One region of the Streptomyces caeni genome, then DNA from elsewhere that is predicted to be linked to it. Evidence: riboswitches for the same ligand, from Rfam matches in the RefSeq annotation. Region 1 holds a riboswitch; the other holds the start of a gene.
What was found. Region 1 has a riboswitch for thiamine pyrophosphate ahead of thiO (glycine oxidase ThiO). Riboswitches for the same ligand answer to the same signal wherever they lie in the genome.
Positions count from the first base shown of each region.

Region 2: it holds a riboswitch for thiamine pyrophosphate, as region 1 does, so the genes downstream of both, thiD (bifunctional hydroxymethylpyrimidine kinase/phosphomethylpyrimidine kinase) here and thiO (glycine oxidase ThiO) in region 1, are expected to answer to the same signal.

Region 1 is NZ_JBHUDX010000024.1:1,266-12,765, reverse strand. Features, by position in the region: gene ACFSL4_RS09915 (sulfite oxidase-like oxidoreductase) at 1-298, shown strand, start outside; gene ACFSL4_RS09910 (deoxyribonuclease IV) at 329-1,228, opposite strand; gene pknB (Stk1 family PASTA domain-containing Ser/Thr kinase) at 1,287-3,200, opposite strand; gene ACFSL4_RS09900 (thiazole synthase) at 3,385-4,179, opposite strand; gene thiS (sulfur carrier protein ThiS) at 4,183-4,383, opposite strand; gene thiO (glycine oxidase ThiO) at 4,380-5,558, opposite strand; TPP riboswitch at 5,556-5,669, opposite strand; gene ACFSL4_RS09885 (NAD(P)/FAD-dependent oxidoreductase) at 5,807-7,033, shown strand; gene ACFSL4_RS09880 (Rv2175c family DNA-binding protein) at 7,467-7,832, shown strand; gene thiE (thiamine phosphate synthase) at 7,938-8,588, shown strand; gene metF (methylenetetrahydrofolate reductase [NAD(P)H]) at 8,740-9,663, shown strand; gene ACFSL4_RS09865 (SCO2102 family sporulation regulator) at 9,720-10,670, shown strand; gene ACFSL4_RS09860 (phytoene desaturase family protein) at 10,699-11,500, opposite strand, start outside.
Region 2 is NZ_JBHUDX010000021.1:71,516-83,015, forward strand. Features, by position in the region: gene gndA (NADP-dependent phosphogluconate dehydrogenase) at 9-1,448, opposite strand; gene thiD (bifunctional hydroxymethylpyrimidine kinase/phosphomethylpyrimidine kinase) at 1,658-2,455, opposite strand; TPP riboswitch at 2,626-2,717, opposite strand; gene ACFSL4_RS08745 (endonuclease) at 3,037-3,693, opposite strand; gene ACFSL4_RS08750 (WhiB family transcriptional regulator) at 3,701-4,105, opposite strand; gene ACFSL4_RS08755 (thiolase family protein) at 4,277-5,464, shown strand; gene ACFSL4_RS08760 (sulfite exporter TauE/SafE family protein) at 5,778-6,551, shown strand; gene ACFSL4_RS08765 (HAD-IIA family hydrolase) at 6,533-7,345, opposite strand; gene ACFSL4_RS08770 (cobalt-precorrin-6A reductase) at 7,453-8,199, shown strand; gene cobF (precorrin-6A synthase (deacetylating)) at 8,332-9,120, opposite strand; gene ACFSL4_RS08780 (DUF309 domain-containing protein) at 9,177-9,701, opposite strand; tRNA gene ACFSL4_RS08785 (tRNA-Pro) at 9,802-9,875, shown strand; gene ACFSL4_RS08790 (DUF6059 family protein) at 9,984-10,232, opposite strand; gene ACFSL4_RS08795 (AfsR/SARP family transcriptional regulator) at 10,491-11,291, shown strand; gene ACFSL4_RS08800 (thioesterase II family protein) at 11,401-11,500, shown strand, end outside.

The DNA of each region.
Region 1 (11,500 bases):
GTGGGCGGAGTACGGATTCAGCTCGAATCTGCGCCTCGCCGACTTCGCCTCGGACCGCACGATCTTCGCCACCCACAAGGACGGCGAGCTGCTCACCGCGGAACACGGCTTTCCGCTGCGCCTGATCGTTCCGCACCTGTACGCCTGGAAGGGCCCCAAGTGGGTACGTGGCGTCGAGTACATGACCGCCGACCGCCGAGGCTTCTGGGAGGAACGCGGGTACCACAACATCGGCGACCCGTGGAAGGAGCAGCGCTACTCGTACCAGGAGGAGCCCGGGGACGGCCCCGAGCTCTGAGCCACGCAAGCGTGACCCGCCGGTCCCGCGTCAGCCGTGCCGGAGTTTCTTCAGCCGCTCCACGTCCGCCGCGTGCCCCTCCTTCCGGCCGGGCGTCTCGATGATCAGCGGCACGCCCGCGGTGGCCGGGTGGCTCATCAGCGCACGGAACGGGGCCTCGCCGATGTGGCCGGAGCCGATGTTCGCGTGGCGGTCCCGGCGGGCGCCCACCACGTCCTGGGAGTCGTTGGCGTGGATCAGCCCGAGCCGTCCCTCGCCGACGGTGTCCACCAGCAGGTCCAACGTCCGGTGCATGCCGTCCGGCCCGGTCAGATCGTGCCCGGCGGCGAAGACATGGCAGGTGTCGAGACACACGCCGAGCATGGGGTGCGCGTCCAGCGCCTCGAAGTAGGGCCCGAAGTCCCAGGTGCGCGAGCACAGCGAGGCACCCTGGCCCGCGGTCGACTCCAGCAGCAGGCGGGGGTCGTCGTCATGCGTCAGCTCCTCCAGCAGCGGCAGGACGAGCTCGCGCACCTGCTTCAGCGCCACGGCCCGCGTCCGGCCGCCGGTGGCGCTGCCGGTGTGCACCACCACGCCCAGCGCCCCGATCTCCCGGCCCCGCCGCAGCGAGTGCCGCAGGGACTCCACGGACAGCTCCGCGGTCGCCTCGGTGTGCGAGCCGAAGTTGATCAGATACGGCGCGTGGACGTACACCGGGACCGACTGCGCGGCACACGCGGCGCGGAACGCCTCGTCCTGCCGCGGATTGCCGGCGGGCGTCGCCCAGCCGCGCGGATTGGCGACGAAGACCTGCACGGCCTCGGCCTCGATGTCACGCGCGTAGACCATTCCGACGGAGTGGAGGCCGCCGGCCACGGGAACATGGCTGCCGATGGGGTTGCGCGGGACGCCGGACGCGCCGCGGGTGGTACGGGACCGCTGGGTGCTCACCCCCCAAGGGTGGCACGTGGCCCCGGGCATCCCGCCGGCCGGTCCGCGGCGCCGCCCGTCAGCGGATCCTGATCGTGATCGTCGACCCCTTCGGCGCCTTGTCGCCGCCCTTCACCGACTGTCTCTTCACCGTGTCACCGAACAGGCCCAGCAGGCCCCGGTCCTCCTCGACCGCGAAGCCGGCGGCCTCCAGGGCCTTCTTCGCGTCGTCGACCTTGTCGCCGACCACGTCCGGCACCTCGACCATCTCGCGGCCCTTGGAGACCGTCAGCGTCACCGTGTCGCCCTCGGCGGCCTCCTTGCCCGCGTCCGGCGTCTGCCGGGCGACCTGTCCGGCGTCGAACTCCGACGTGATCTGCGTGTCGGCGATCTTCACGTTCAGGCCCGCACCCCGCAGCTCAGCCGTGGCGTCCGCGACGGACGAGCCGGTGACGTCGGGCACCTCCACGGGGCTGCCCCTGCTGACGGTGAGCGCGATGGCCGAACCGCTGTGGCGCTCGGTGCCCGCGCCCGGCTCCGTGCCGATCACGAAGCCCCTGGGCACGTCCTCGCTGAGCGCCCGCGTGACCATGCCCGCTACCAGGCCGTCCTGCTTCAGCAGGGCCCGCGCCTTGTCCAGCCGGTAACCCTTCAGATCGGGCACCTTCACGGTCTCGGGGCCGTCCGAGACGGTCAGCGTCACCCCGTCGTGGGAGCGGATCCGGGCGCCCGCAGCCGGGTCGCTGCTGATCACCGTGCCGCGCTTCACCGTGTCGCTGAAGGCGTGCTTGACCTGTTTGACCTCCAGCCCCGCCTGCTGCAGCCGCGCCCGCGCCTGGGCCTCGGTCTTCGCGAGCAGCGGGGGGACCTCGGTGAACTGGCCCGAGTTGACGTACCAGACGCCCGCCCCCACGCCGAACACCACCAGCACGGCCAGGACGAGTGCGAGCAGCCCCCGCCGGGGGCGTCCGCGCCGCGCCGGCGGCTGTGCCGGCGGGGTCTCCAGCCGGCTGGTCCGGTCGAGCGGGGCGTCCTCGGGCTCGCCGACCGGGTTGACCGGCAGCAGCCGCGGGATCACGCTCGTGCGGTCCTCGGCGTTGTCGTGGTCCGGGGCGACGGCCTGCGGTGGTACGGCGTCCAGTTGCCCGGCGGTGAGCGCGCTGCGGGCCTGCAGCACCTGGCCGAGCAGGGCCACCGCGTCCTCCGGGCGCAGCCGCGGGTCGCGCGCCGTCGCCGAGGCGACCAGCTCGTCGAGTTCACAGGCCAGCCCCGGTACGGCGGCCGACGGCGGCGGCACGTCCTCGTGCAGATGCCGGTAGAGCACCTGGGCGGGGGAGTCGCCCTGGTGCGGCTTCGCGCCGGTGAGCATCTCGTGGAGGACGACCCCGCACGCGTACACGTCGACCCGGGGGTCCGCCGTGCCGCTCTCAATCTGCTCCGGGGCGAGGTACGAGACCGTGCCCAGAACGGCACCCGTCGTGTTCGTGACCGTGTCCACGGCCCGGACAAGACCGAAGTCGGCCACCTTCACCCGGCCGTCGTCCCCTATCAGGACGTTCTCCGGCTTCATGTCACGGTGCACGAACCCGGCGCGGTGCGCGGCGCCCAGCGCGGCCAGCACCGGCTCCAGGATGTCCAGGGCGGCGCGCGGCTGCAGCGCCCCGCGCTCCCGCAGCACGTCACGCAGGGTGCACCCGGCGACGTACTCCATGGCGAGATAGACGTACGATCCGTCGGCGCCCTGGTCGAAGACCTGCACCACGTTCGGGTGGGCGAGCCGGGCCACCGACTTGGCCTCGCGTATGAAGCGCTCGACGAACGAACCGTCGGCGGCCAGCGCCGGGTGCATCACCTTGAGCGCGAGGACACGGTCGAGGCGGGTGTCCACGGCCCGGTAGACCGTGGCCATCCCGCCGACCGCGATCCGCGCGTCGACGCGATAACGGCCGTCGAGCACCCGCCCGACGAGAGGGTCCTGAAGGGTCGTATCCACGCAGGTGAGTGTACGAGGACCCACTGTCGGCCCCGGCCGTTCCGCCGAACCGGGGCACGACTGCAGCCGACCTGTGACGCACGCCGCGCCCGTGCGCACCCGCCTGGCGCGCGGGGCGGGACTTCGCGCCCGGCCGGCTCTGCTGCACGGGCCGGGTCCGGCGCGGGCGGTGTGCCCGGCCGGTTCAGAAGGCGGGCCGCTCCGGGTCCAGGCGGCCCATGCCCTCCGTCGGCGACGACGCCTGGGCGAAGTGGCGCCGCGGGATGCGGCCCGCCCGCCGTGCCAGCCGGCCCGCCTCCACCGCGTGCCGCATGGCCTCCGCCATCAGCACCGGCTCCTGCGCCCGGGTCACGGCCGAGGCGAGCATCACACCCGCACAGCCCAGCTCCATCGCCAGCGCGACGTCCGACGCCGTACCCGCGCCCGCGTCCAGGATGACCGGCACGCGCGCGTGCTCCACGATCAGCTGGAAGTTGTGCGGGTTGCGGATGCCGAGCCCCGAGCCGATCGGCGAGCCGAGCGGCATGATCGCGGCGCAGCCCGCATCCTCCAGCCTGCGCGCGAGCACGGGGTCGTCGTTCGTGTACGGCAGCACCGTGAAGCCCTCGTCGACCAGCGTCTCGGCCGCCTCCAGCAGTTCGATCGGGTCGGGCAGCAGGGTCCGCTCGTCGGCGATGACCTCCAGCTTCACGAGATCCGTGCCCAGTGCCTCGCGCGCCAGGCGGGCGGTCAGCACGGCCTCGCCCGCGGTGAAGCAGCCCGCCGTGTTGGGCAGCACCCGGATGCCCAGCTTGTCGAGCACGGACAGCACCGAGCCGTGCACCGAGGCGTCCACGCGGCGCATCGCCACGGTCGTCAGCTCCGTACCGGAGGCCGCCAGGGCCCGTTCCAGCACATCGAGGCTGGGCGCACCCCCGGTGCCCATGATCAGCCGCGATGAGAGGGTCGTACCACCGAGGACGAAGGGGTCGTCGGCCATGGGTCAGCCTCCTTGGACGGCGGTGAGGACCTCGACGCGGTCCCCCTCGTGGAGGGACGTCGACGACCACTGCCCGCGTGGGACGACGGTTTCGTTGACGGCGGCGGCCACGCCGGAGGGCGCCGTCGTGAGGGTCTGCACGACCGCGTCGAGCGCGGTGCCCGGAGCCACCCGCCGGGGCTCCCCGTTGACCGAGATGTTCATGCGGGCTGCTCCGTGAGCGTGGCGGCGAAGCGCCCGGGGGTGAAGGGGCGGGCGGCGGCCGGAAGGTCGCCGGTGGTCAGGACGTGTGCCATGACGTCGCCGGTGACCGGCGTCAGCAGGACGCCGTTGCGGTGGTGGCCGGTGGCCAGCAGCAGGCCGTCAAGAGCGCTCGGGCCGAGCAGCGGCGCGTTGTCCGGGGAGGCCGGGCGCAGCCCCGCCCGGGTCTCGGCGAGCGGCAGCTCGGTGATCCCCGGCATCAGCTCGTGCGCGTCCCGCAGCAGCTCGTACACCCCGCCCGCGGTGACCGTCGTGTCCCAGCCCAGTTCCTCGCTGGTCGCCCCGATGACCAGCTCGCCGTTCTCGCGCGGCACCAGATACAGCGGGCCGCCGCGGACGACGGCCCGCACGGTGCGGCTCAGGAAGGGCGCGTACCGCTTCGGCACGGTCAGCCGCACCACCTGCCCCTTCACCGGGCGCACGGGCGGCACCACCTCGTCGGGGACGCCCGCGAGACGCCCGCTGAGGCTGCCCGCGGCCAGGACGACCTGCCCCGCGGCGAGGTCGGTGCCGTCGGCCGTCCTGACCCCGCGGGCCCGCTCCCGCGCCACCGAGAGCCGCTCCGCCCACGCCCGGTGGAAGACCACCCCGGCGCGCTCGCAGGCAGTCACCAGGGCCGCGGCGAGCCGGCGCGGGTCGATCTGGTGGTCGCCGTCGACCCTGAGCCCGCCGCGCACACCAGGCGCGAGCATGGGCTCCAGCCGGCGGCACTCCCGCCCGCTCAGCCACTCCGACTCCAGGCCGGACTGCTGCTGCAGCGCGTGCAGTTCGCGCAGCTGGGCCCGGTCGTCGGCGTCGAGCGCGACGGCGAGTGTGCCGCAGCGGCGGTAACCGAGGTCCAGGCCGGCGGCCTCGGTCAGCTCGGCGGCGAAGTCCGGGTAGCGGCGCGCGGACTCCAGATTGAGGCCGAGCAGCGTCTGCTCGCCGTAGTGCAGTTCGGTGACGGCGGCGAGCATCCCGGCGGCCACCCGGGCCGCTCCGCCGCCCGGCTCGGGATCCACCACCGCCGTGGCCAACCCGTGCTGCGCCGCCCGCCAGGCGGTCACGAGCCCGATGATCCCGCCCCCGATGACGAGGACGTCCGACACGGTCGACACGTCGTCCGATGTACGCGACATGGGCGTCCAGCCCCTCCCTTCGCCGGCATGACCCGGATCAGGTTCGTACGGTCGGAGGCCGCCCCAGCCTCCCTCTCAGCCCGGTGCGTCCGGGCTCCCGCGAGTGCTTACGGGGCCACCCTAGCCCGTGCCGTATGCCTCGGTAAGGGAGCCTCCGCCCCGGCGGCCGCGGGCCGGGCGGCGGCTGTGGAACACATCACCCGGCACGCACGCTGACTGACAAATCGTCAGGTGACTATGGTGATCAGGTGAGCGATCAGACGCAGCAACGGGACGGTGCGGTCCGGCATGTCGTCGTGGTGGGCGCGGGCATGGCCGGGGTGCAGACCGCGGTCGCCCTGCGGGAACAGGGCTTCACCGGCGAGGTGACGCTGATCGGCGCGGAGCCGCACCAGCCGTACGACCGGCCGCCGCTGTCGAAGGCCGTCCTGCTCGGCAAGGCCGAGGGTTCCGCCTTCGAGGTCGACTTCGAGGCCCTGGGCATCGAACTCCGGCTGGGCCGCGAAGTGCTCGGCGTACGCCCCGGCGACCATGAGCTGGACACCGCGCAGGGCCCCGTCCCGTACGACGTCCTGGTCGTCGCCACCGGAGCGGAACCGATCCGGCTGCCGGGCGCGGAGGGCGTCCCCGGTGTGCATCTGCTGCGCACCCTGGACGACGCCGAGCGGCTGCGGCCGGTCCTCGCGCGCCGGCACGACATCGTCGTCGTGGGCGCGGGCTGGATCGGTGCCGAGTTCGCCACCGCCGCGCGCGAGGCGGGCTGCGCGGTGACCGTGGTGGAGGCGGCGGACCGGCCGCTCGCGGGGGCGCTGCCCGCCGAGGTGTCCGCCCCGATGGCGGCCTGGTACGCCGACAGCGGGGCCGAGCTGCGCACCGGCGCGCGCGTGGAGCGCGTCGAGCCGGGGGCCGTGGTGCTCGACGACGGCTCGCGGGTGCCCGCGGACGCGGTGGTCGTGGGCATCGGAGCGCGTCCGGCCACCGCGTGGCTCGCCGGCTCGGGCATCGCCCTGGGCGTCCACGGAGAGGTGCTGGCCGACGAACACCTGCGCGCCTCGGAGCCGGACGTGTACGCGGTCGGCGACTGCGCGTCCTTTCCGTCGGGGCGGTACGAGGAGCGGCTCCTCGTGCACCACTGGGACAACGCCCTGCAGGGGCCGCGGGCGGTCGCCGCGAACATCGTCGGGGAGGCCCCGGTGGCGTACGACCCGGTGCCCTACTTCTGGTCGGAGCAGTTCGGCCGCTTCGTCCAGTACGTGGGCCACCACGCGTCCGCCGACACGACGGTGTGGCGCGGGGACCCGGAGGGCGCCGCGTGGACGGTGTGCTGGCTGCGGTCCGGCCGCCTGGTGGGTCTCCTGGCTGTGGGCCGCCCCAGGGACCTCGCCCAGGGCCGCCGCCTGATCGAGTCCGGCGTGCCGATGAACCCGGACGTGCTGTCGGACCCGTCCCGCCCCCTGAAGGAGGCCACGGCGTAGTCGCCTCCGGCCCCTTCCCCGGTACCTCGCCGCACGGCCGGGCGGGGCGGTCCTCTGTGTTGCGGCGGCCTGTCCGGGTCCGGGTTCGGGCGTGCGCCGCGGCTGTATGCGGGCGGTGCTCCGGCCCGGGGTGTGCTGAGTGGGGGCGGGTCTGCGGGCTCTCCGGCACCCGCCGCGCGCCCGGGTGCGGCGGTCTTTTGGCTCACCGGCGGCCGTCCGGGCGCGGAGGCCCGCGGCGCATGCGCGGCAGCCGTGCGGCCGGCGCGGGTGCCGCCCGGTGGCACGTTTCCGCTCCCGCTCCCGCGCAGGCGCGCCGACGTGCCGGGGCGGCGTCCCCCCGCCGGAGGCAACCGGCCCCCGGTCGGAGGCAACCGGCCCCCGGTCGGAGGCGCCCCGCTTCCGACTGTCAGTCCGGGATGGCACGCTTGATCCCGTGACCGAGATTGACGCAAAGATCGATGCTCTCGTCCCCGCCTGGCTCACCCTCCCCGACATCGCGGAAATGCTCGGTGTCGAGGTGACCCGCGTGCGGCAGCTGGTCAAGGAGGGCCAGCTCATCGCCGTACGCCGTGGTGAGAACCGCGCGCTGCACGTCCCCGCCGCCTTCATCGACGGGGACAAGGTCGTCAAGGGCCTCTCCGGCACCCTGACGCTCCTGCGGGACGACGGTTTCACGGTCGAAGAGATGCTGGAGTGGCTGTTCACCCCCGACCCGACCCTGCCCGGCACCCCCGCGCAGGCGCTCAGCGAGAATCGCGGCACGGAGGTGAAGCGCCGCGCCCAGGCGCTCGCCGTCTGAGCAAGGAACAACCATCCGGCGTACGGGCCGCGGTCCCGGGCCACGGCCCCGGGCCGCTCGCGCCCGCCGCGGCCCGTACGCCACCGACCACGGGGGGACCCCACCGTGCCCGAGACCGCCCGCACCACCCGGCTCGCCGACGCCCGCGTCTACCTGTGCACGGACGCCCGCAAGCGCCAGGGCGACCTCGCCGAGTTCCTGGACGCGGTCCTCGCCGGCGGCGTCGACATCGTGCAGCTGCGCGACAAGGGCATGGAGGCCGCCGAGGAGCTGGAGCACCTCCAGGTCTTCGCCGACGCCTGCGCACGCCACGGCAGACTGCTGGCGGTGAACGACCGCGCGGACGTCGCCCACGCCGCCGCCTCCGACGTGCTGCACCTCGGCCAGGGCGACCTCCCCGTGCCCGCGGCCCGTGCCGTCCTCGGTGACGACGTCCTCATAGGCCGCTCCACGCATTCGGAGGCGGAGGCCGGGGCCGCCGCCGTCCAGGAGGGCGTGGACTACTTCTGCACGGGCCCCTGCTGGCCCACCCCCACCAAACCCGGCCGCCCGGCCCCCGGCCTCGGCCTGGTCCGCCACACCGCCGCGCTCCGCACGGACCGGCCCTGGTTCGCCATCGGCGGCATCGACCTCGGGAACCTCGACGAGGTCCTGGAGGCCGGTGCCCGCCGCGTGGTCGTGGTGCGCGCGATCACCGAGGCGGACGACCCGGGCGCGGTGGCGGCCGAGTTCGCCAAGCGGCTGCGCACGCTCTAGGGCCGCGGAAACCCTCTGGTGGGGCCGCGGAAACCCTCCGGGGCGGTCCGCGGGGGGCCGGAGTGTCCGACAGCTGGACAACAAATCGACAATTCGGGCAAATTTCCTGCGCCTGGTTGGGGGACCGCCGCCCCCTGGTTAACCTGCGAGTATGGCCTTCGGAACCGCATCCACCAGGACTGATCGCGCACGGACGGTGCGCGACATCCTCGCCGCCGGCAAGATGACGTACTCGTTCGAATTCTCGGCGCCGAAGACCCCCAAGGGCGTGCGGAACCTGTGGAGCGCGCTTCGGAGGGTCGAGGCGGTGGCCCCGGACTTCGTCTCCGTGACCTACGGCGCGGGCGGCTCCACCCGCGCGGGCACGGTCAAGGAGACCCAGCAGATCGTCGCCGACACGACGCTCACCCCGGTCGCCCACCTCACCGCCGTGAACCACTCCGTCGCCGAACTGCGCAACATCATCGGCCAGTACGCCGACGCCGGGATCCGCAATATGCTCGCCGTGCGCGGCGACCCGCCCGGCGACCCCATGGGCGAGTGGGTGCCGCACCCCAAGGGCCTGACCTACGCCGGCGAACTCGTCCGGCTCATCAAGGAGTCCGGCGACTTCTGCGTCGGCGTCGCGGCCTTCCCCGAGATGCATCCCCGTTCCAGCGACTGGGAGACCGACGTCGCGCACTTCGTCGACAAGTGCCGGGCCGGCGCCGACTACGCAATCACGCAGATGTTCTTCCAGCCGGAGTCGTATCTGCGTCTGCGTGACCGGGTCGAGGCGGCAGGCTGCGCCACCCCGGTCATCCCCGAGGTCATGCCCGTCACCAGCGTGCGGATGCTGGAGCGTCTGCCACAGCTCAGCAACGCGGCCATCCCCTCCCGTCTGAAAGAGCGGATCCTCGCGGCGAAGGACGATCCGGCGGCTGTACGCTCGATCGGGATCGAGTTCGCCACGGAGTTCTGCGCGAGGCTGTTGGCAGAGGGAGCGCCCGGACTGCACTTCATTACACTCAACAACTCCACGGCGACACTGGAAATCTACGAAAATCTAGGTCTGCACCATCCGCAGCGGGCCTAGACCGGTCGCACCGCCGTACGACACACTGCGTAGCGGTCACTGGGAGAGGGGCGTACATGGGCTGGACGGTCCTCTACATCGCGTTCGGCATCGTCGCGCTGTGGCTGCTCGGCGAAGTGCTGCTGCAGTACAAGGCGCGCCTTCGCTGGCGGCTGCTCGCATTCGGGGGTTTCCTCGGCGTCGTGCTCGGCGTGCTGATCCCGTCCGTGGTGGTCATCGGCCTGGGCGCGGCCGCGTTCGCGGTCGGGCAGACCTACGTCACACTGTCGTTCCGGCGCGGCTTCGCGGCAGGCTGGGCGGTCGGCAACCGCCCGCGTGAGGGCGAAGACGGCGGCAGCAAGCGCCGCCGGGGTGAGGCCGCGCGCCAGGAACCGGCGACGGACGCCCACGAGGCCGGGTCGGCGGCCGACGGGACGTACGGGCAGGACGACGGGTACGACGACGACCGCGACGATGTCTTCACCCGCCCGCAGCCGCCCGCGGAGAACGCGGCCGAGGCGACCGCCGTCTACGAGCCGCAGCCGCTGCCCGAAGACACCGGTTCCTACGGCGTCTACAGCGACGCGGCGTACGAGGCCGGGGCCGGGGCCGACCCGTCCTACGCCGCCTCCGCCGACCCCTCCTACGCGGGCTCCGGCGAGACCCAGGACCAGCAGGCCTACGCGTACGACGGCTACCCCGGCTACGGCCAGCAGCAGTACGGCTACGACAACGGCCAGCAGCAGTACGACGGCTACTCCGACCCGTACCCCGGCACGCAGACCTACGGCGGCGGCTCCTACGACACCGCGTACGGCGGCGAGCAGCAGTACGGGCAGCAGGCGTACGGCCAGGACCAGTACGCCACCGGCGCGTACGGCGAGACCCCGCCCGGCGGTGTGTGGGTTCCCCAACAGCGCACCGCGGACGACGCGTTCGGCGGCGAACTGCCGCCGGAGCAGCCCTACCCCTACCAGGGCAACGGCACGGCGCAGGGCAACGGCTACGACGAGCAGTACCGCTTCTGACCGGTCACGGGCGGCAGCACCGGATCCCTCACTGCGATCCCCGGAAGTCCGGCCCCTCCACGATGAGCCCGGCGACCAGGGCGCCCGACATGCCGGCGTGCGGCAGACCGCCACCGGGGTGGGACCAGCCGCCGACCGTGAACAGTCCGGGCACACGGGTGCTGTTGGACGGGTGCAGCAGACGCCCGCCGCCCGCGGCCAGCGCCGGCGCGGGGATCGCGCCGCCGGGTGCGCCGGTGTCCTCGGCGATGTCGGCCGGTGTACGCACCTCGTGCCACAGGACGCGTTCGCGCAGGCCGGGTATCGCACGCGTGGCGGCGTCCAGGACGCGGCCGACGTCGCCCTCGGACACCCTCGCGCCGGAGGGGACCGTGACCGTCAGCGTGACCGCCTCGTGCCCCGCGTCCGGCACCAGCGCCGGGTCGTCCGGGCGTAGTACGGTCACCGTCGGTGCGGGCGCCGGCCCCGCGGGTTCGCCGAAGAGCCGCTCCAACTCGCCCTCGCGGTCGGCCGTGTGGATCACCGTACGGTGCGCGGTGCCCTCCGGTCGGCCACCGCGCAGCGCCAGCAGCACGGTCAGCCGGCTGGGCAGCCCCTGCCGCGGCCTGACCTCGTCCGCACCCCGCGCGCCCGCCGTCCCCGGGAGCACACGGTCCAGCACGGCGGGCGCCACCCCGGACACCACCAGGTCCGCCTCCACCACCGACCCTCTCCCGGAGCCGGGCGCCCCGCAGACGTCCCCGGCCAGCTCGACCCCGGCCACCCGGCCGTCCTTCTCGAGGATCCCGGTGACCTCGGCGCCGAACACGAACTCCACCTTCCGGGCCACG
Region 2 (11,500 bases), on a different contig from region 1:
CGCCGGGCTCAGGCTCCCGTCTCGATGCGGTCGGCCGTGCCCCAGAGCGTGTGGAAGCTGCCCTCGCGGTCGACGCGCCGGTAGGTGTGGGCGCCGAAGTAGTCGCGCTGGCCCTGGGTCAGCGCGGCCGGCAGGCGGTCCGCGCGCAGCGAGTCGTAGTACGACAGCGCGGCCGAGAACGCGGGCACGGGTACGCCGCGGCGGGCCGCGGTGGCGATCACCTCGCGCCAGGGCACCTGCGCCTGCGCGATCTCTGCGGCGAAACCGGCGTCGGCCAGCAGACTGACCAGACCCGGATCGGCGGCGTAGGCGGCACGGATGCGGTCCAGGAAGGCCGCGCGGATGATGCAGCCGCCGCGCCAGATCCTCGCGACCGCGCCGAGGTCGATGCTCCAGCCGAACTCGTCGGCGGCGTCCAGGATCATCTTCCAGCCCTGGTCGTAGGCGATCACCTTCGACGCGTACAGGGCCTGTTCCACCTGCGCGGTGAAGCGCTCGGCCTCGTAAGGCGCCAGGTCCGCGCCCGTGCCACCGGGCAGCCCCCGGTAGGCGGCGCGTAGTGCGGACTGCCCGGAGGCCGCTCGGGCGAAGGTGGCCTGGGCGATGGCGGTCACCGGGGAGCCCAGTTCCAGCGCGGTCTGCACGGTCCAGCGCCCCGTGCCCTTCTGGCCGGCGGCGTCGGCGACGACGTCCACGAAGGGCCTGCCGGTCGCCGCGTCCACATGGGACAGCACCTCGGCCGTGATCTCGATCAGATACGAGTCCAGGCGCCCCTTGTTCCACTCGCGGAAGATCCCGGCGATCGCCGCGGGGGAGAACCCGGCCACTTGGCGCAGCAGGTCGTACGCCTCGCCGATCAGCTGCATGTCCGCGTACTCGATGCCGTTGTGCACCATCTTCACGAAGTGCCCGGCGCCGTCGGTGCCCACATGGGTCGCGCACGGCTCGCCGTCCACCTTCGCGCTGATCTTCTCGAACATCGGGCCGAGCGCGGCATACGACTCCGCCGAGCCGCCCGGCATGATGCTCGGCCCGTGCAGTGCGCCCTCCTCGCCGCCCGAGACGCCCGCGCCGACGAAGTGGATGCCGCGCTCGCGCAGCGACCGCTCGCGGCGGCGGGTGTCGGCGAAGTGGGCGTTGCCGCCGTCGATGATCATGTCGCCGGGCTCCAGGAGCGGGGTGAACCCTTCGATCACGGCGTCGGTCGCCGCGCCCGCCTGCACCATGATCATGAGGCGGCGGGGACGCTCCAGCGCCGCCACGAACTCCTCGGCGGTCTCGGCGGCCACGAACGCGCCCTCGTGCCCGAACTCCTGGACCAGCGCCTTGGTCCTGGCCGGGGTGCGGTTGTGCACGGCGACGGTGTACCCGTGTCGCGCGAAGTTCCGGGCCAGGTTGCGGCCCATCACCGCGAGCCCGGTGACGCCGATCTGCGCGGTCGCCTGCATGCTGTGCTCCTTGGGTCCGGATCCGCCGCGCCCGCGCGTGCGGCGGACGGTGCGGATGTCGCTCGGTACGGCTCGTGCCGCTGTACCGATCGAGTACGGACGGCGGGGCGGGAGTTGCTCACCGCGCCGGGCGGCACCCGGTCCGCGGGACCGGCGGCCCCGCCCGCTCGCGTCCCGGCGTCGGGCAGCGCGGCGCCCGCCGTCAGCCGTCACACCCCTGTGCGCAGCCGCCACCCATGGTCCACCGGCCCGATCCCGGACCCCAGCGCGAACCCCGCCGCGATCGCCGCCGTGACGTACTCCTTGGCACCTCGCACCGCTTCCGGCACCGCGAGGCCCCGTGCGAGCCCGACCGCGACGGCGGAGGCGAGGGTGCATCCCGTGCCGTGGGTGTGACGGTTGTCGTGGCGCGGAGCGCGTAGCCAGTGCTCCTCGCGGCCGTCGGTGAGCAGGTCCACGGCCTCGCCCGGCAGATGCCCGCCCTTCACCAGCACCCATCGGGGCCCGTACGACAGCAGCCGCGCGGCCGCGCGGCGCAGACCCGGCTCGTCGGTCACCGTGACACCGGTCAGCTCCGCCACTTCGTCCAGATTCGGAGTGGCCACCGTGGCCAGCGGCAGCAGCCGGGTCCGTACGGCGTCCAGCGCGTCGTCGGCGAGCAGCCGGTCGCCGTGCTTGGAGACGCTCACCGGGTCCACGACGACCGGGGCCGCCCCGTCCGCGAGCAGTTCGGCCACCGCCGTGACCAGCGAGGGCGAGGCGAGCATCCCCGTCTTGACGGCCTGGACGCCGATGTCGTCGACGACGCTGCGGTACTGCGCGCGCACCGCCTCCACGGGCACTTCCCAAGCGCCCTGCACACCACGGGAGTTCTGGGCCGTGACCGCGGTGACCACGCTCATCCCGTGGGCGCCGAGCGCGAGCGTGGTCTTCAGGTCGGCCTGGATCCCGGCACCGCCGCCCGAGTCGGACCCGGCGATCGTCAGGACACGGGGCGGGGCGCTCATACGAGGGCCTCGCGCCGGCGGGGCCGCAACCGCTGCGGGGCACAGAGCGCGAGGACCACCGGGAAGGCCACGCGGTGTGTGAGGCGGGCGCCGTGCGGCGCACGGGCGGCCGGGCGCCGCCCGAAGGCGGCCCGTGGGCCGTCGGCGGCCAGACCGCCGGAAACATGCGCCGATGGCATGGAAGACATCCCTCCGCCAGTACGAACTGGTTCAGGTTCAACGGGTGTGATCTCAGCCCGCAGGGGCACCCCGTGTCCGGTACGGCGCACAGACTAACCCGGGGCCGGGGGCCTGCCGCACGGGAGGGCCGCCGCGGCGGGTTGCAGCAGTCGCGGGGGCCCGCCCGAACCGGCCGCCGAGCCGGAGAGCCGGAGTTGCGGTCCAGTCGGCCGTCGCGGTGGTCGGGTCGTGGCCCGCAGAGCACCGGTCCGTCGGCGGTGAGGAACGCGGCGTGCTCGGGCCGAGCCGCCCGCCGATCACCGTCGTGCTCGGCTCGCGGGACGTGGGGGCGCCGCAGATGCCCCCGCAGCGGGGGCCCGAACCCAGCGCTCCGGGTCCCGCGCCGCCCTGCGTGACGCGCTTCAGGCGGCGTGCTTCAGCACGTCCTCCGCCAGCTTCCGGTCCAGTGCCGCACGCACCAAGGCGGCGGCCAGCACGGCGGGTTCGGTGTCCCCGGCGAGCTCCAGCAGCTTCTTTGGGGCCTCGGGCAGCCCGAGCCGCCCCGCCCCCGACAGTGCCTTGGCGTCCAGGTAGGGGGCCACCTCCGGCCAGACCCGCTGCGCATCGCGCAGGAAGATGTCCGCACCGGCCGGCCCCATCCCCGGTATCTCCTGGAGCAGCCGGCGCATGGCCGCGACCTCCCCGTCGGCCTCCTTCCGCAGGCGCCGCAGGTCGCCGCCCCAGCGCTTCTGCAGCAGTTCGGCGCCGTTGCCGAGCTGGGTCGCCGTCCGTTCGTCGTAGCGCCGGTAGCCGCCCCGCACCAGGACGTCGACGCGCTGCTGCCAACCGGACCCGGCCATGCGGTGCGGATCGCTGAGGTTCGCGTCGTGCAGCGCGCGTGCCGTGGCGAGGACGACCGACGCGCGGATGCGGGCGCTCAGCAGCAGGGCCATCAGCAGCAGCCGGTAGAGCGGCTGCGGCGTGTCCTTGAGCCGGATGCCCGCCTCCTCGGCGTAGGTGCGCCCGTGCTCGGCGACGAGTTCCCGGATGACGCCGGCCGTGTCGTCGGTGCGGGTCATGACGGCTTCACCACCGTGGCTTGAGCGGATCATGGCCGAGCGTCATCGGGCGGTGGCGCCGCCGGTCCTCGCCGGCCTCGGGCTCGTTCTCCGTGTCCTGCTCGGCGGTCACCGTCTCCACGATGTCCCGCGTCACGCGCAGCCCGCCGTCCGTGAGATCCGTGTGCCGTTTCTGCAGGATCGCGAGGACACGCCGCCCGGTCGGGGTGCCCGCCCGTTCGGGCAGCGGTTCGGTCTCCTCCTCGCCGGTGCCGCCCCACACGCCCGCCGTCTGCCCGCTGCTCAGCGCCCAGGCCAGGCACTGGGCGATCACGGGGCGGCGGCGGCAGGCGCGTTTGGCGGCGGCGACATCGCCGAGGGCCGGCCCCGTCGTCCCGACGGGGAAGAACAGCTCGGGTCCTCGCCCCTGCATGCCGCATGCCGCAACCACTCCATGCGCGCCCGGGTCCCCAGGACGGATCGGGCGAGACAAGGCCGAGGGAGACGAAGCCGGGTCCGGGATCTTCCCAGCCGCCCGGCGGCGGTCTATAGTGAAAAACTAGCAGCGCTAATTAAGTCTCGTCGTCCGACCAGGAGTCCCGTCGTGCGTACCGTCCACTTCGCGGCAGCCCGTCGCACCCCCATCGGAAAGCTGCGCGGCGCCCTGGCCTCCGTACGGCCCGACGACCTGGCCGCGACGGTGATCCGCGGCCTGATCGCCGACGTGCCGGCCCTCGACCCGGCCCGCATCGACGACGTCTACTGGGGCGCCGCCAACCAGGCCGGTGAGGACAACCGCAACGTCGCCCGCATGGCCGTGCTGCTCGCCGGCCTGCCCGAGTCCGTGCCGGGTGCCACGGTCAACCGGCTGTGCGCCTCCGGCCTGGAGGCGGTGACGACCGCCGCCCGCGCCATCGCGGCGGGCGAGGCCGACATCGTGGTGGCGGGTGGCTCCGAGTCCATGAGCCGCGCCCCCTTCGTGCTGCCCCGGCCCGACGAGGCCCTGCCGCACCGGATCGAGACCGCGGACACCCGTCTGGGCTGGCGCCTGGTCAACCCGGCGATGAAGGACCTCCACGGCCTGCTGGCCATGGGAGAGACCGCCGAGGAGGTGGCCGAGCGGTACGGTGTGCCGCGCGAACGCCAGGACGAGTTCGCGCTGCGCAGCCACCGGCAGGCCGCGGACGCCCGCAAGAACGGCTGCTTCGACGACGAGCTCCTGCCCGTGACCCGCCCCGACGGTGTCGTGGTGACCGCCGACGAAAGCGTGCGCGAGGACACCTCGTACGAGAAACTGGCCCGCCTGAAGCCGGTGTTCCGCGACGGCGGCACGGTCACGGCGGGCAACGCCTCGCCCATGAACGACGGCGCGGCCGGACTCCTCCTCGTCAGCGAGGAGGCGCTGAACGAGCTCGGGCTCGAATCCCTGGGCCGCTACGTCGCCGGTGCCTCGGCGGGCGTCCACCCGGACGTCATGGGCATCGGTCCCGTGCCGGCCACCCAGAAGGCCCTCGCGCGCGTCGGCTGGAGCATCGGCGACATCCAGGAGGCCGAGCTCAACGAGGCGTTCGCCGCCCAGTCCCTCGCCTGTGTCGACCGCCTCGGCCTCGACCCCGAGCTGGTCAACCCGACCGGCGGCGCCATCGCACTCGGCCATCCGCTCGGCTGCTCCGGCGCACGCATCCTGACGACCCTGCTGCACCGCATGCGCCGCACCGGCTCCCGCCGCGGGCTCGCGACCATGTGCGTGGGGGTCGGGCAGGGCAGCACGGTGCTGGTCGAACGGCACTAGGGGGTGTTTCGAAAGTCCCGCACAGCACCCACGGCGCCCGGCACGCACTCTCGCGCACCGGCCGAGAACCCGGGTACGTCCAGTACGAGGACTTCCGGCCGGCACGCCGAGAGCGCGCTCCTCCACTCTCGGCTCCGCTCGCGCGGGCGGTGCCCCCACGACGCCGCCCCTCGACGGGCAGACGTCGCCTGTTGGGGCACCAGAGGGCCTCCGGGAGGCCGAGGGGAGCCCGGCCGGGGCCGGGCCGTGGCGGGCGAACGCGGTGAGACACTCCTTACGCGGCCAGATACATGGACATAGCATCGGTCCCCGCATGAACACGATGACGCTCTGGGACATATCCCTGTGGGGGTTCGCCGCGCTGGCCGCCGCGGCGATGCTCGTCGGCTTCTCCAAGACCGCGGTGAGCGGCGCCAACACGGTCAGCCTGGCGATCTTCGCCGCCGTGCTGCCCGCCCGCGCCTCGACCGGTGTCCTGCTGCCCGTGCTGATCGTCGGCGACGTCCTCGCCGTCCTCACCTACCGGCAGCACGCCCACTGGCCCACCCTGTGGCGTCTGTTCCCGGCGGTCGCCGGGGGTGTCGTGCTCGGCACGCTGTTCCTGGTGTGGGCCGACGACGCGGTCGTACGGACATCGATCGGCGCGATCCTGCTGCTGATGGCGGCGGTCACGATCTGGCGCCGCCGCAGCGCCGGCCAGCAGGACGAACCCGGCTCGGTGACCACACGCGCCGGGCGGATCAAGGCCCGCTCCTACGGCGTCCTCGGCGGCTTCACCACGATGGTCGCGAACGCGGGCGGTCCCGTGCTGTCGATGTACCTCCTGTCAGCGGGTTTCCGCAAACTGGGCTTCCTCGGCACCTCCGCCTTCTTCTTCCTGATCGTCAACGTCTCCAAGGTGCCCTTCAGCGCGGGCCTCGGCCTGATCGACGGGCGCTCACTGCTGCTGGACGCGGCGCTCGCGGTGTTCGTGGTGCCGGGCGCGGTCATCGGCAGGTGGGCGGTGAACCGGATCGACCAGCGACTCTTCGAGCACCTGGTGATCGCGGCCACGGTGCTCGGCGCGATTCAGCTGCTGCTGCGCTGAGCGCGGCCGGTCGGGCGCCGGAGCAGCGTGGGGAGGTCCGCGAAGGAGTCGAGGACGTGGTGGGGCTCGCCGCTCGCGTCCCGGTGGGTCTGCGGCAGGTACTTGCCGGTCTTCACGAGGACCCCGGTGATTCCGGCGCGCTGGGCCGCGAGGACGTCGGACTCGATGTCGTCGCCGACCATCAGTGTCCGGCCGGCATCGGCCCCGAGGTGGGCCAGCGCCGCCTCGAAGAACGCGGGCGACGGCTTTCCGGTGACCTCGGCCTGCGTGCGCGCGGCCTTCTCCAGCCCGAGCAGGAACGCCCCCGAGTCCAGCCGCAGCCCCCGGTCGGTGCGCCAGTAGAGGTTGCGGTGCATGGCGACCAGCCGCGCACCCCGCTGGAGATGGCCGAAGGCGCGGTCCAACTCCTCGTAGCCGAACTCGGGACCGGCACCGCCGAGGATCACGACGTCCGGGACGGTGCCGGCGTCGTCGACGAGGTCGACACCGGCGAAGTCCTCGCGGATGTCACCGCTGTTGAGCAGCCAGCACCGCGCGCCCGGACAGTGCTCGGCGAGGTGGGCGGCGGTGACGGCGGGCGCGGTGAGGATGTCCTCGGCGGTCACGGGGAAACCGGCCGCGGACAGGGCCCCGGCGATCGACGCACGGGTGCGGGAGGTCGTGTTGGTGAGCAGCGCGACGGCGAGATCTGAGTCGCGGATCTCGCGCAGTGCCTCGACCGTGCCCGGCAGGGGCTGCCACGAGACGGTGAGAACGCCGTCGATGTCGATGAGCACCGCACGCACGGAATCCATGCCAGGACGATAACGAGCGCCGTACCGGGGTGCCGGGACCTCCTCGGCCCCGCGCGTTTGCCGAGCCTCCGCGAGGGCGGGTGCGGACGCCCCGTAGCCTCGACGTCATGCCCCCGCACATCCTGGTCCTCGGCGGCACCACCGAGGCCCGCGAACTTGCCGCGTCGCTCGTGTCCCGCCCCGGGGTGCGGGTGACCACCTCCCTGGCCGGACGGGTGAGCCGGCCGGGAACGCTCGACGGTGACGTGCGCGTCGGGGGGTTCGGCGGCGCGGAGGGGCTGGCCGCCTGGCTGCGCGACCACCGCGTCGACGCGGTGGTGGACGCCACGCATCCGTTCGCCGCCGGCATCACGGCGAACGCGGCGCGGGCCGCGGCGGCCACCGGCGTCCCCGCCGTGGTACTGCGCAGGCCCGGCTGGAGCCCCGGACCCGGCGACCGCTGGCAGGAGGCGGCCTCGCTCTCCGACGCCGCGACCCTGCTCCCGCCGCTCGGCCGGCGTGTCTTCCTCACCACCGGCCGGCTGGGGCTCGCCGCCTTCGCGCACCTGACGGAGCTGCACTTCGTGGTGCGGTCGGTGGAGCCGCCCGAGCCGCCCGTGCCGCCGGGCGCGGAAGTGCTGCTGGCCCGCGGGCCTTTCACGGTCGACGGCGAAGCCGCGCTGCTGTGCGAGCACCGCATCGACGTGCTCGTGACCAAGGACAGCGGGGGAGCGGCGACGGCGGCCAAGCTCACGGCCGCCCGGAGCCTCGGGCTCCCCGTGGTCGTCGTACGCCGCCCGCCCCTGCCCGAGGGGGTGACGGCGGTGCCGGACGTGTCCGCGGCGCTGTCCCTGCTGGGGCTCGGCTCCCGGTGACGGCCGCGCCGGATCCGGCACCGGTCGACGGCGTGGGACAGCGGGCGGCGCCGGGGTGCCGGGGTGCTGGCGTACCGGGGTGCCGGGCGAGCGCCGGGTTCCGGGCGACGGCGGGGCGCGCGGGCGGTGCCGCTACTCGGCGGGGCGGCCCGGGTCCCGGGGATGCCTGCGCAGCAGATAGGTGTCCATGATCCAGCCCTTGCGCTCGCGGGCCTCCGCGCGCAGCCGCCCGATCCGCTCGGCCGCCTCCGCCAGGGGGCCGGAGACGAGTATCTCGTCCGGTGTGCCGATGTACGCGCCCCAGTAGATGTCGATGTCCTGGTCCGCGTACCGCCGGAAGGTCTGGTGGGCGTCGAGCATCACGACGACATCGTCGGCGCCCTCGGGGAAGCCGTCCGCGAGCCGGCGGCCCGTGGTGATCTGGACGGGCCGGCCCACTCGGTTGAGCCCGGTGCGGTGCCTGGCGGCGAGGGCCGAGACGCTGCTGATACCGGGCACGACCTCGTACGAGAACGTCACCGTGCCCCGGTCCAGGATCTCCTCGAGGATGCCGAGCGTGCTGTCGTACAGCGAGGGGTCGCCCCACACCAGGAACGCACCGCTCTCGTCCTCGCCCAGTTCCTGAGCGATCAACCGCTCGCAGACATCGGCGCGCGCCGAGCGCCAGTCGCCGACGGCGGGGGAGTAGGCGGTGCCGCCCGCGGCCCGGTCGCGCTCGGGGTCGCGGGCCTCGACCAGGCGGTATGTCCCCTTGGGCAGGTGCGTGTCGAGGATGTCACGGCGGAGCCGCACGAGGTCCGACTTCACCTCGCCCTTGTCGAGGATGAAGAACACATTCGTGCTCTTCAGCGCCCTGACCGCCTGCAGGGTGAGCTGGTCGGGGTCGCCCGCCCCGATGCCGATGACATGAATCCTTCGCACACCGAGAGTCTGCCGTACGCCACCGACGGCACGCGCACGCCCCCGCCCTGCCCGCCTCAGGGCCGCTTCCCGCGCAGCCGGGGCGCCCACGCCCGCGCGTCGACACCGGCCGCCTCCCGCTCCAGGACGGCGGCCAGTTCCCTTGCCCAGGCGACCAGTTCCCCCACCTCGATGTCGTAAGGACTGGACCGGTCCGCCCCGGCCGCCCATTCCTGGACGGCCCCCGCGCCGCGCCGCAGCAGCCGGGCGCCGCCGGTCGCGTTGCCGCGGGCCGCGTGCGTGAGACCGACCGCCAGCTGGGCGAGCCCGCGCCACAGGGCGCGGTCCTCGTCGGTCCCCGACTTCCAGGCGTCCTCGAAGACCTCGTGCGCATGGAACGGCAGCCCGGCGTCGAGCAGGGCCTGGGCTTCGGCGACGGTGTCCTCGGGGCTGCGTGCGACGCCCTCCGGCTGCCGCGCCACACCCTGGGAACCGTACGGCAGGGGCCGTCCCAGGCCGTCCCGGGGCCGTGCGTTGCGGGCCCGTCCCTCCGCGTCCCGGTCGCGGTCCGGGCCCGGTCCGACATCCGATGCGTCGCTCATACCCCTGATTGTCCCGCGTCCCCCGGCCCTTTTCGAGGCAGCCCGCGTCGTGGGGTAAAGTGCTGTTGCGCGATCACGCGGAACACCGCGGGAAGCGCAACGGGACGTGGCGCAGCTTGGTAGCGCACTTGACTGGGGGTCAAGGGGTCGCAGGTTCAAATCCTGTCGTCCCGACGTAGAGATCGATGATTCTTGCAGATGAGGGGCACTCTTCGGAGTGCCCCTCATGCGTGGGCGGACCAGCGGCCGGTGCCGCGCGCCCGGCGGTGAGGTGGCGGAGCGTCACACTTCCGTTCGCCCCACGTCGATGCCGAGTGCCGCCCACAGCTCCCGCTCTACGCGGCTCGGCGGGGTGGTGGAGCACCGCTCCGGGTGCCCGGCCGGCGGGCCCTGCGGAGCGAGGTCGGGGCCGGGGTAGGGGTAGTGGACGCCGGGCAGCGGTCCGACGCTGAAGGCGCCGATGCCGCCGAGCTGGAGGAACAGCTTCAGCGCGACGGCGTTGGCCCTGCCGAGCCAGAGCCTCACCTTCATCCCGCCCCCTCCTCTCCTGTTCGGGGGCCGGCCCGGGGACGGCCCCCGAGGCCGTCCCCGGGCGAACCCCCGGTCGGCACCCATGGTCAACGGTCGCCCTGAAGCGCCGCTAAAAGGCGGGTTGTGGCACGGCCCAACGGCACGGCGTGAAAATTTCATATCCCGAGGCAACAAATTTCCCGGCCGAAATCATGATCGGCTAAGTGTCGTCGCGGGCGGCAACGTGCCAATGTTCCGACAGGCGGAAGGAGCAGTGGCATGGAGATCGGCGTTCTCGGGCCGCTCGTGGTACGCATCGACGGCACCTCCGTGGTGCCGAGCGCGGCCAAGCCGCGCCAGATGCTTGCGCTGCTGGCGGTCAATGCGGGCTGGGACGTGAATGTGACGACCCTGGCCGAGGAGCTGTGGGACGCGAGCCCCCCCAGCGGGCCCGCGGGTGTGGTGCAGACCTATGTCAAGCAGCTCCGCCGGGCCATCGCCCTCGCCCTGGGACCGGAGCGCGAGTGCACCGCGAAAGAGGTGCTGAGCCGCGGCTACACCGGGTACGCGTTGAATCTGCCCGCGCCCGTCATGGAGGCCGATGTCTTCCAGCAGCTGACCGGCCGCGGGTTGCGCGCTCTGGCCGGCGGTGACGACGAGACCGCTTCGAAGCTGCTGGGGCAGGCGCTCGCCATGTGGCGCGGGCCGGTGCTCGCCGACGTACGCATCGGGCCCGCGCTGCGCGTCGAGCTCCTGCGGCTGGAGGAGACACGGCGCTCCGCGCTGGAGGGGCGGATCACCGCGGACCTGCGGCTCGGCCGGCACGCCGAGGTGATCGGCGAACTCCTCGCGCTCACCGAGCAGTTCCCGCTGCAGGAGAGCCTGCACGCCCTGCTGATGCTGGCGCTCTACCGGTGTGGACGCTCGTGGCAGGCGCTCGAAATATTTCGCAAGCTACGCGCGTCGACCGTCGACGAGCTAGGAATAGAGCCCTCCTTGCGCGTCCAGCAGCTGCACCGGGCGATCCTGGCCGCCGATCCTCAGCTCGACGTCACCGTACCGAGTTTGGCGGCCTTTTAGCGGTCCCGCGCACTGTGGGGGCCGCGCCGGACGGCCGGCGCCCGGGTGCCGACGTACCGCGGACCCGGCCGGACCGCTCATCCCCTGGACGGAACCGAGACGGAGCACCATGACGCGATACCTGTCCTGGAAGCGCCCGGACCACGAACCGGGACCCGCGACACGGCTGTTCTGCTTTCCGTACGCGGGGGGCGGAGCCTCGGCGTACC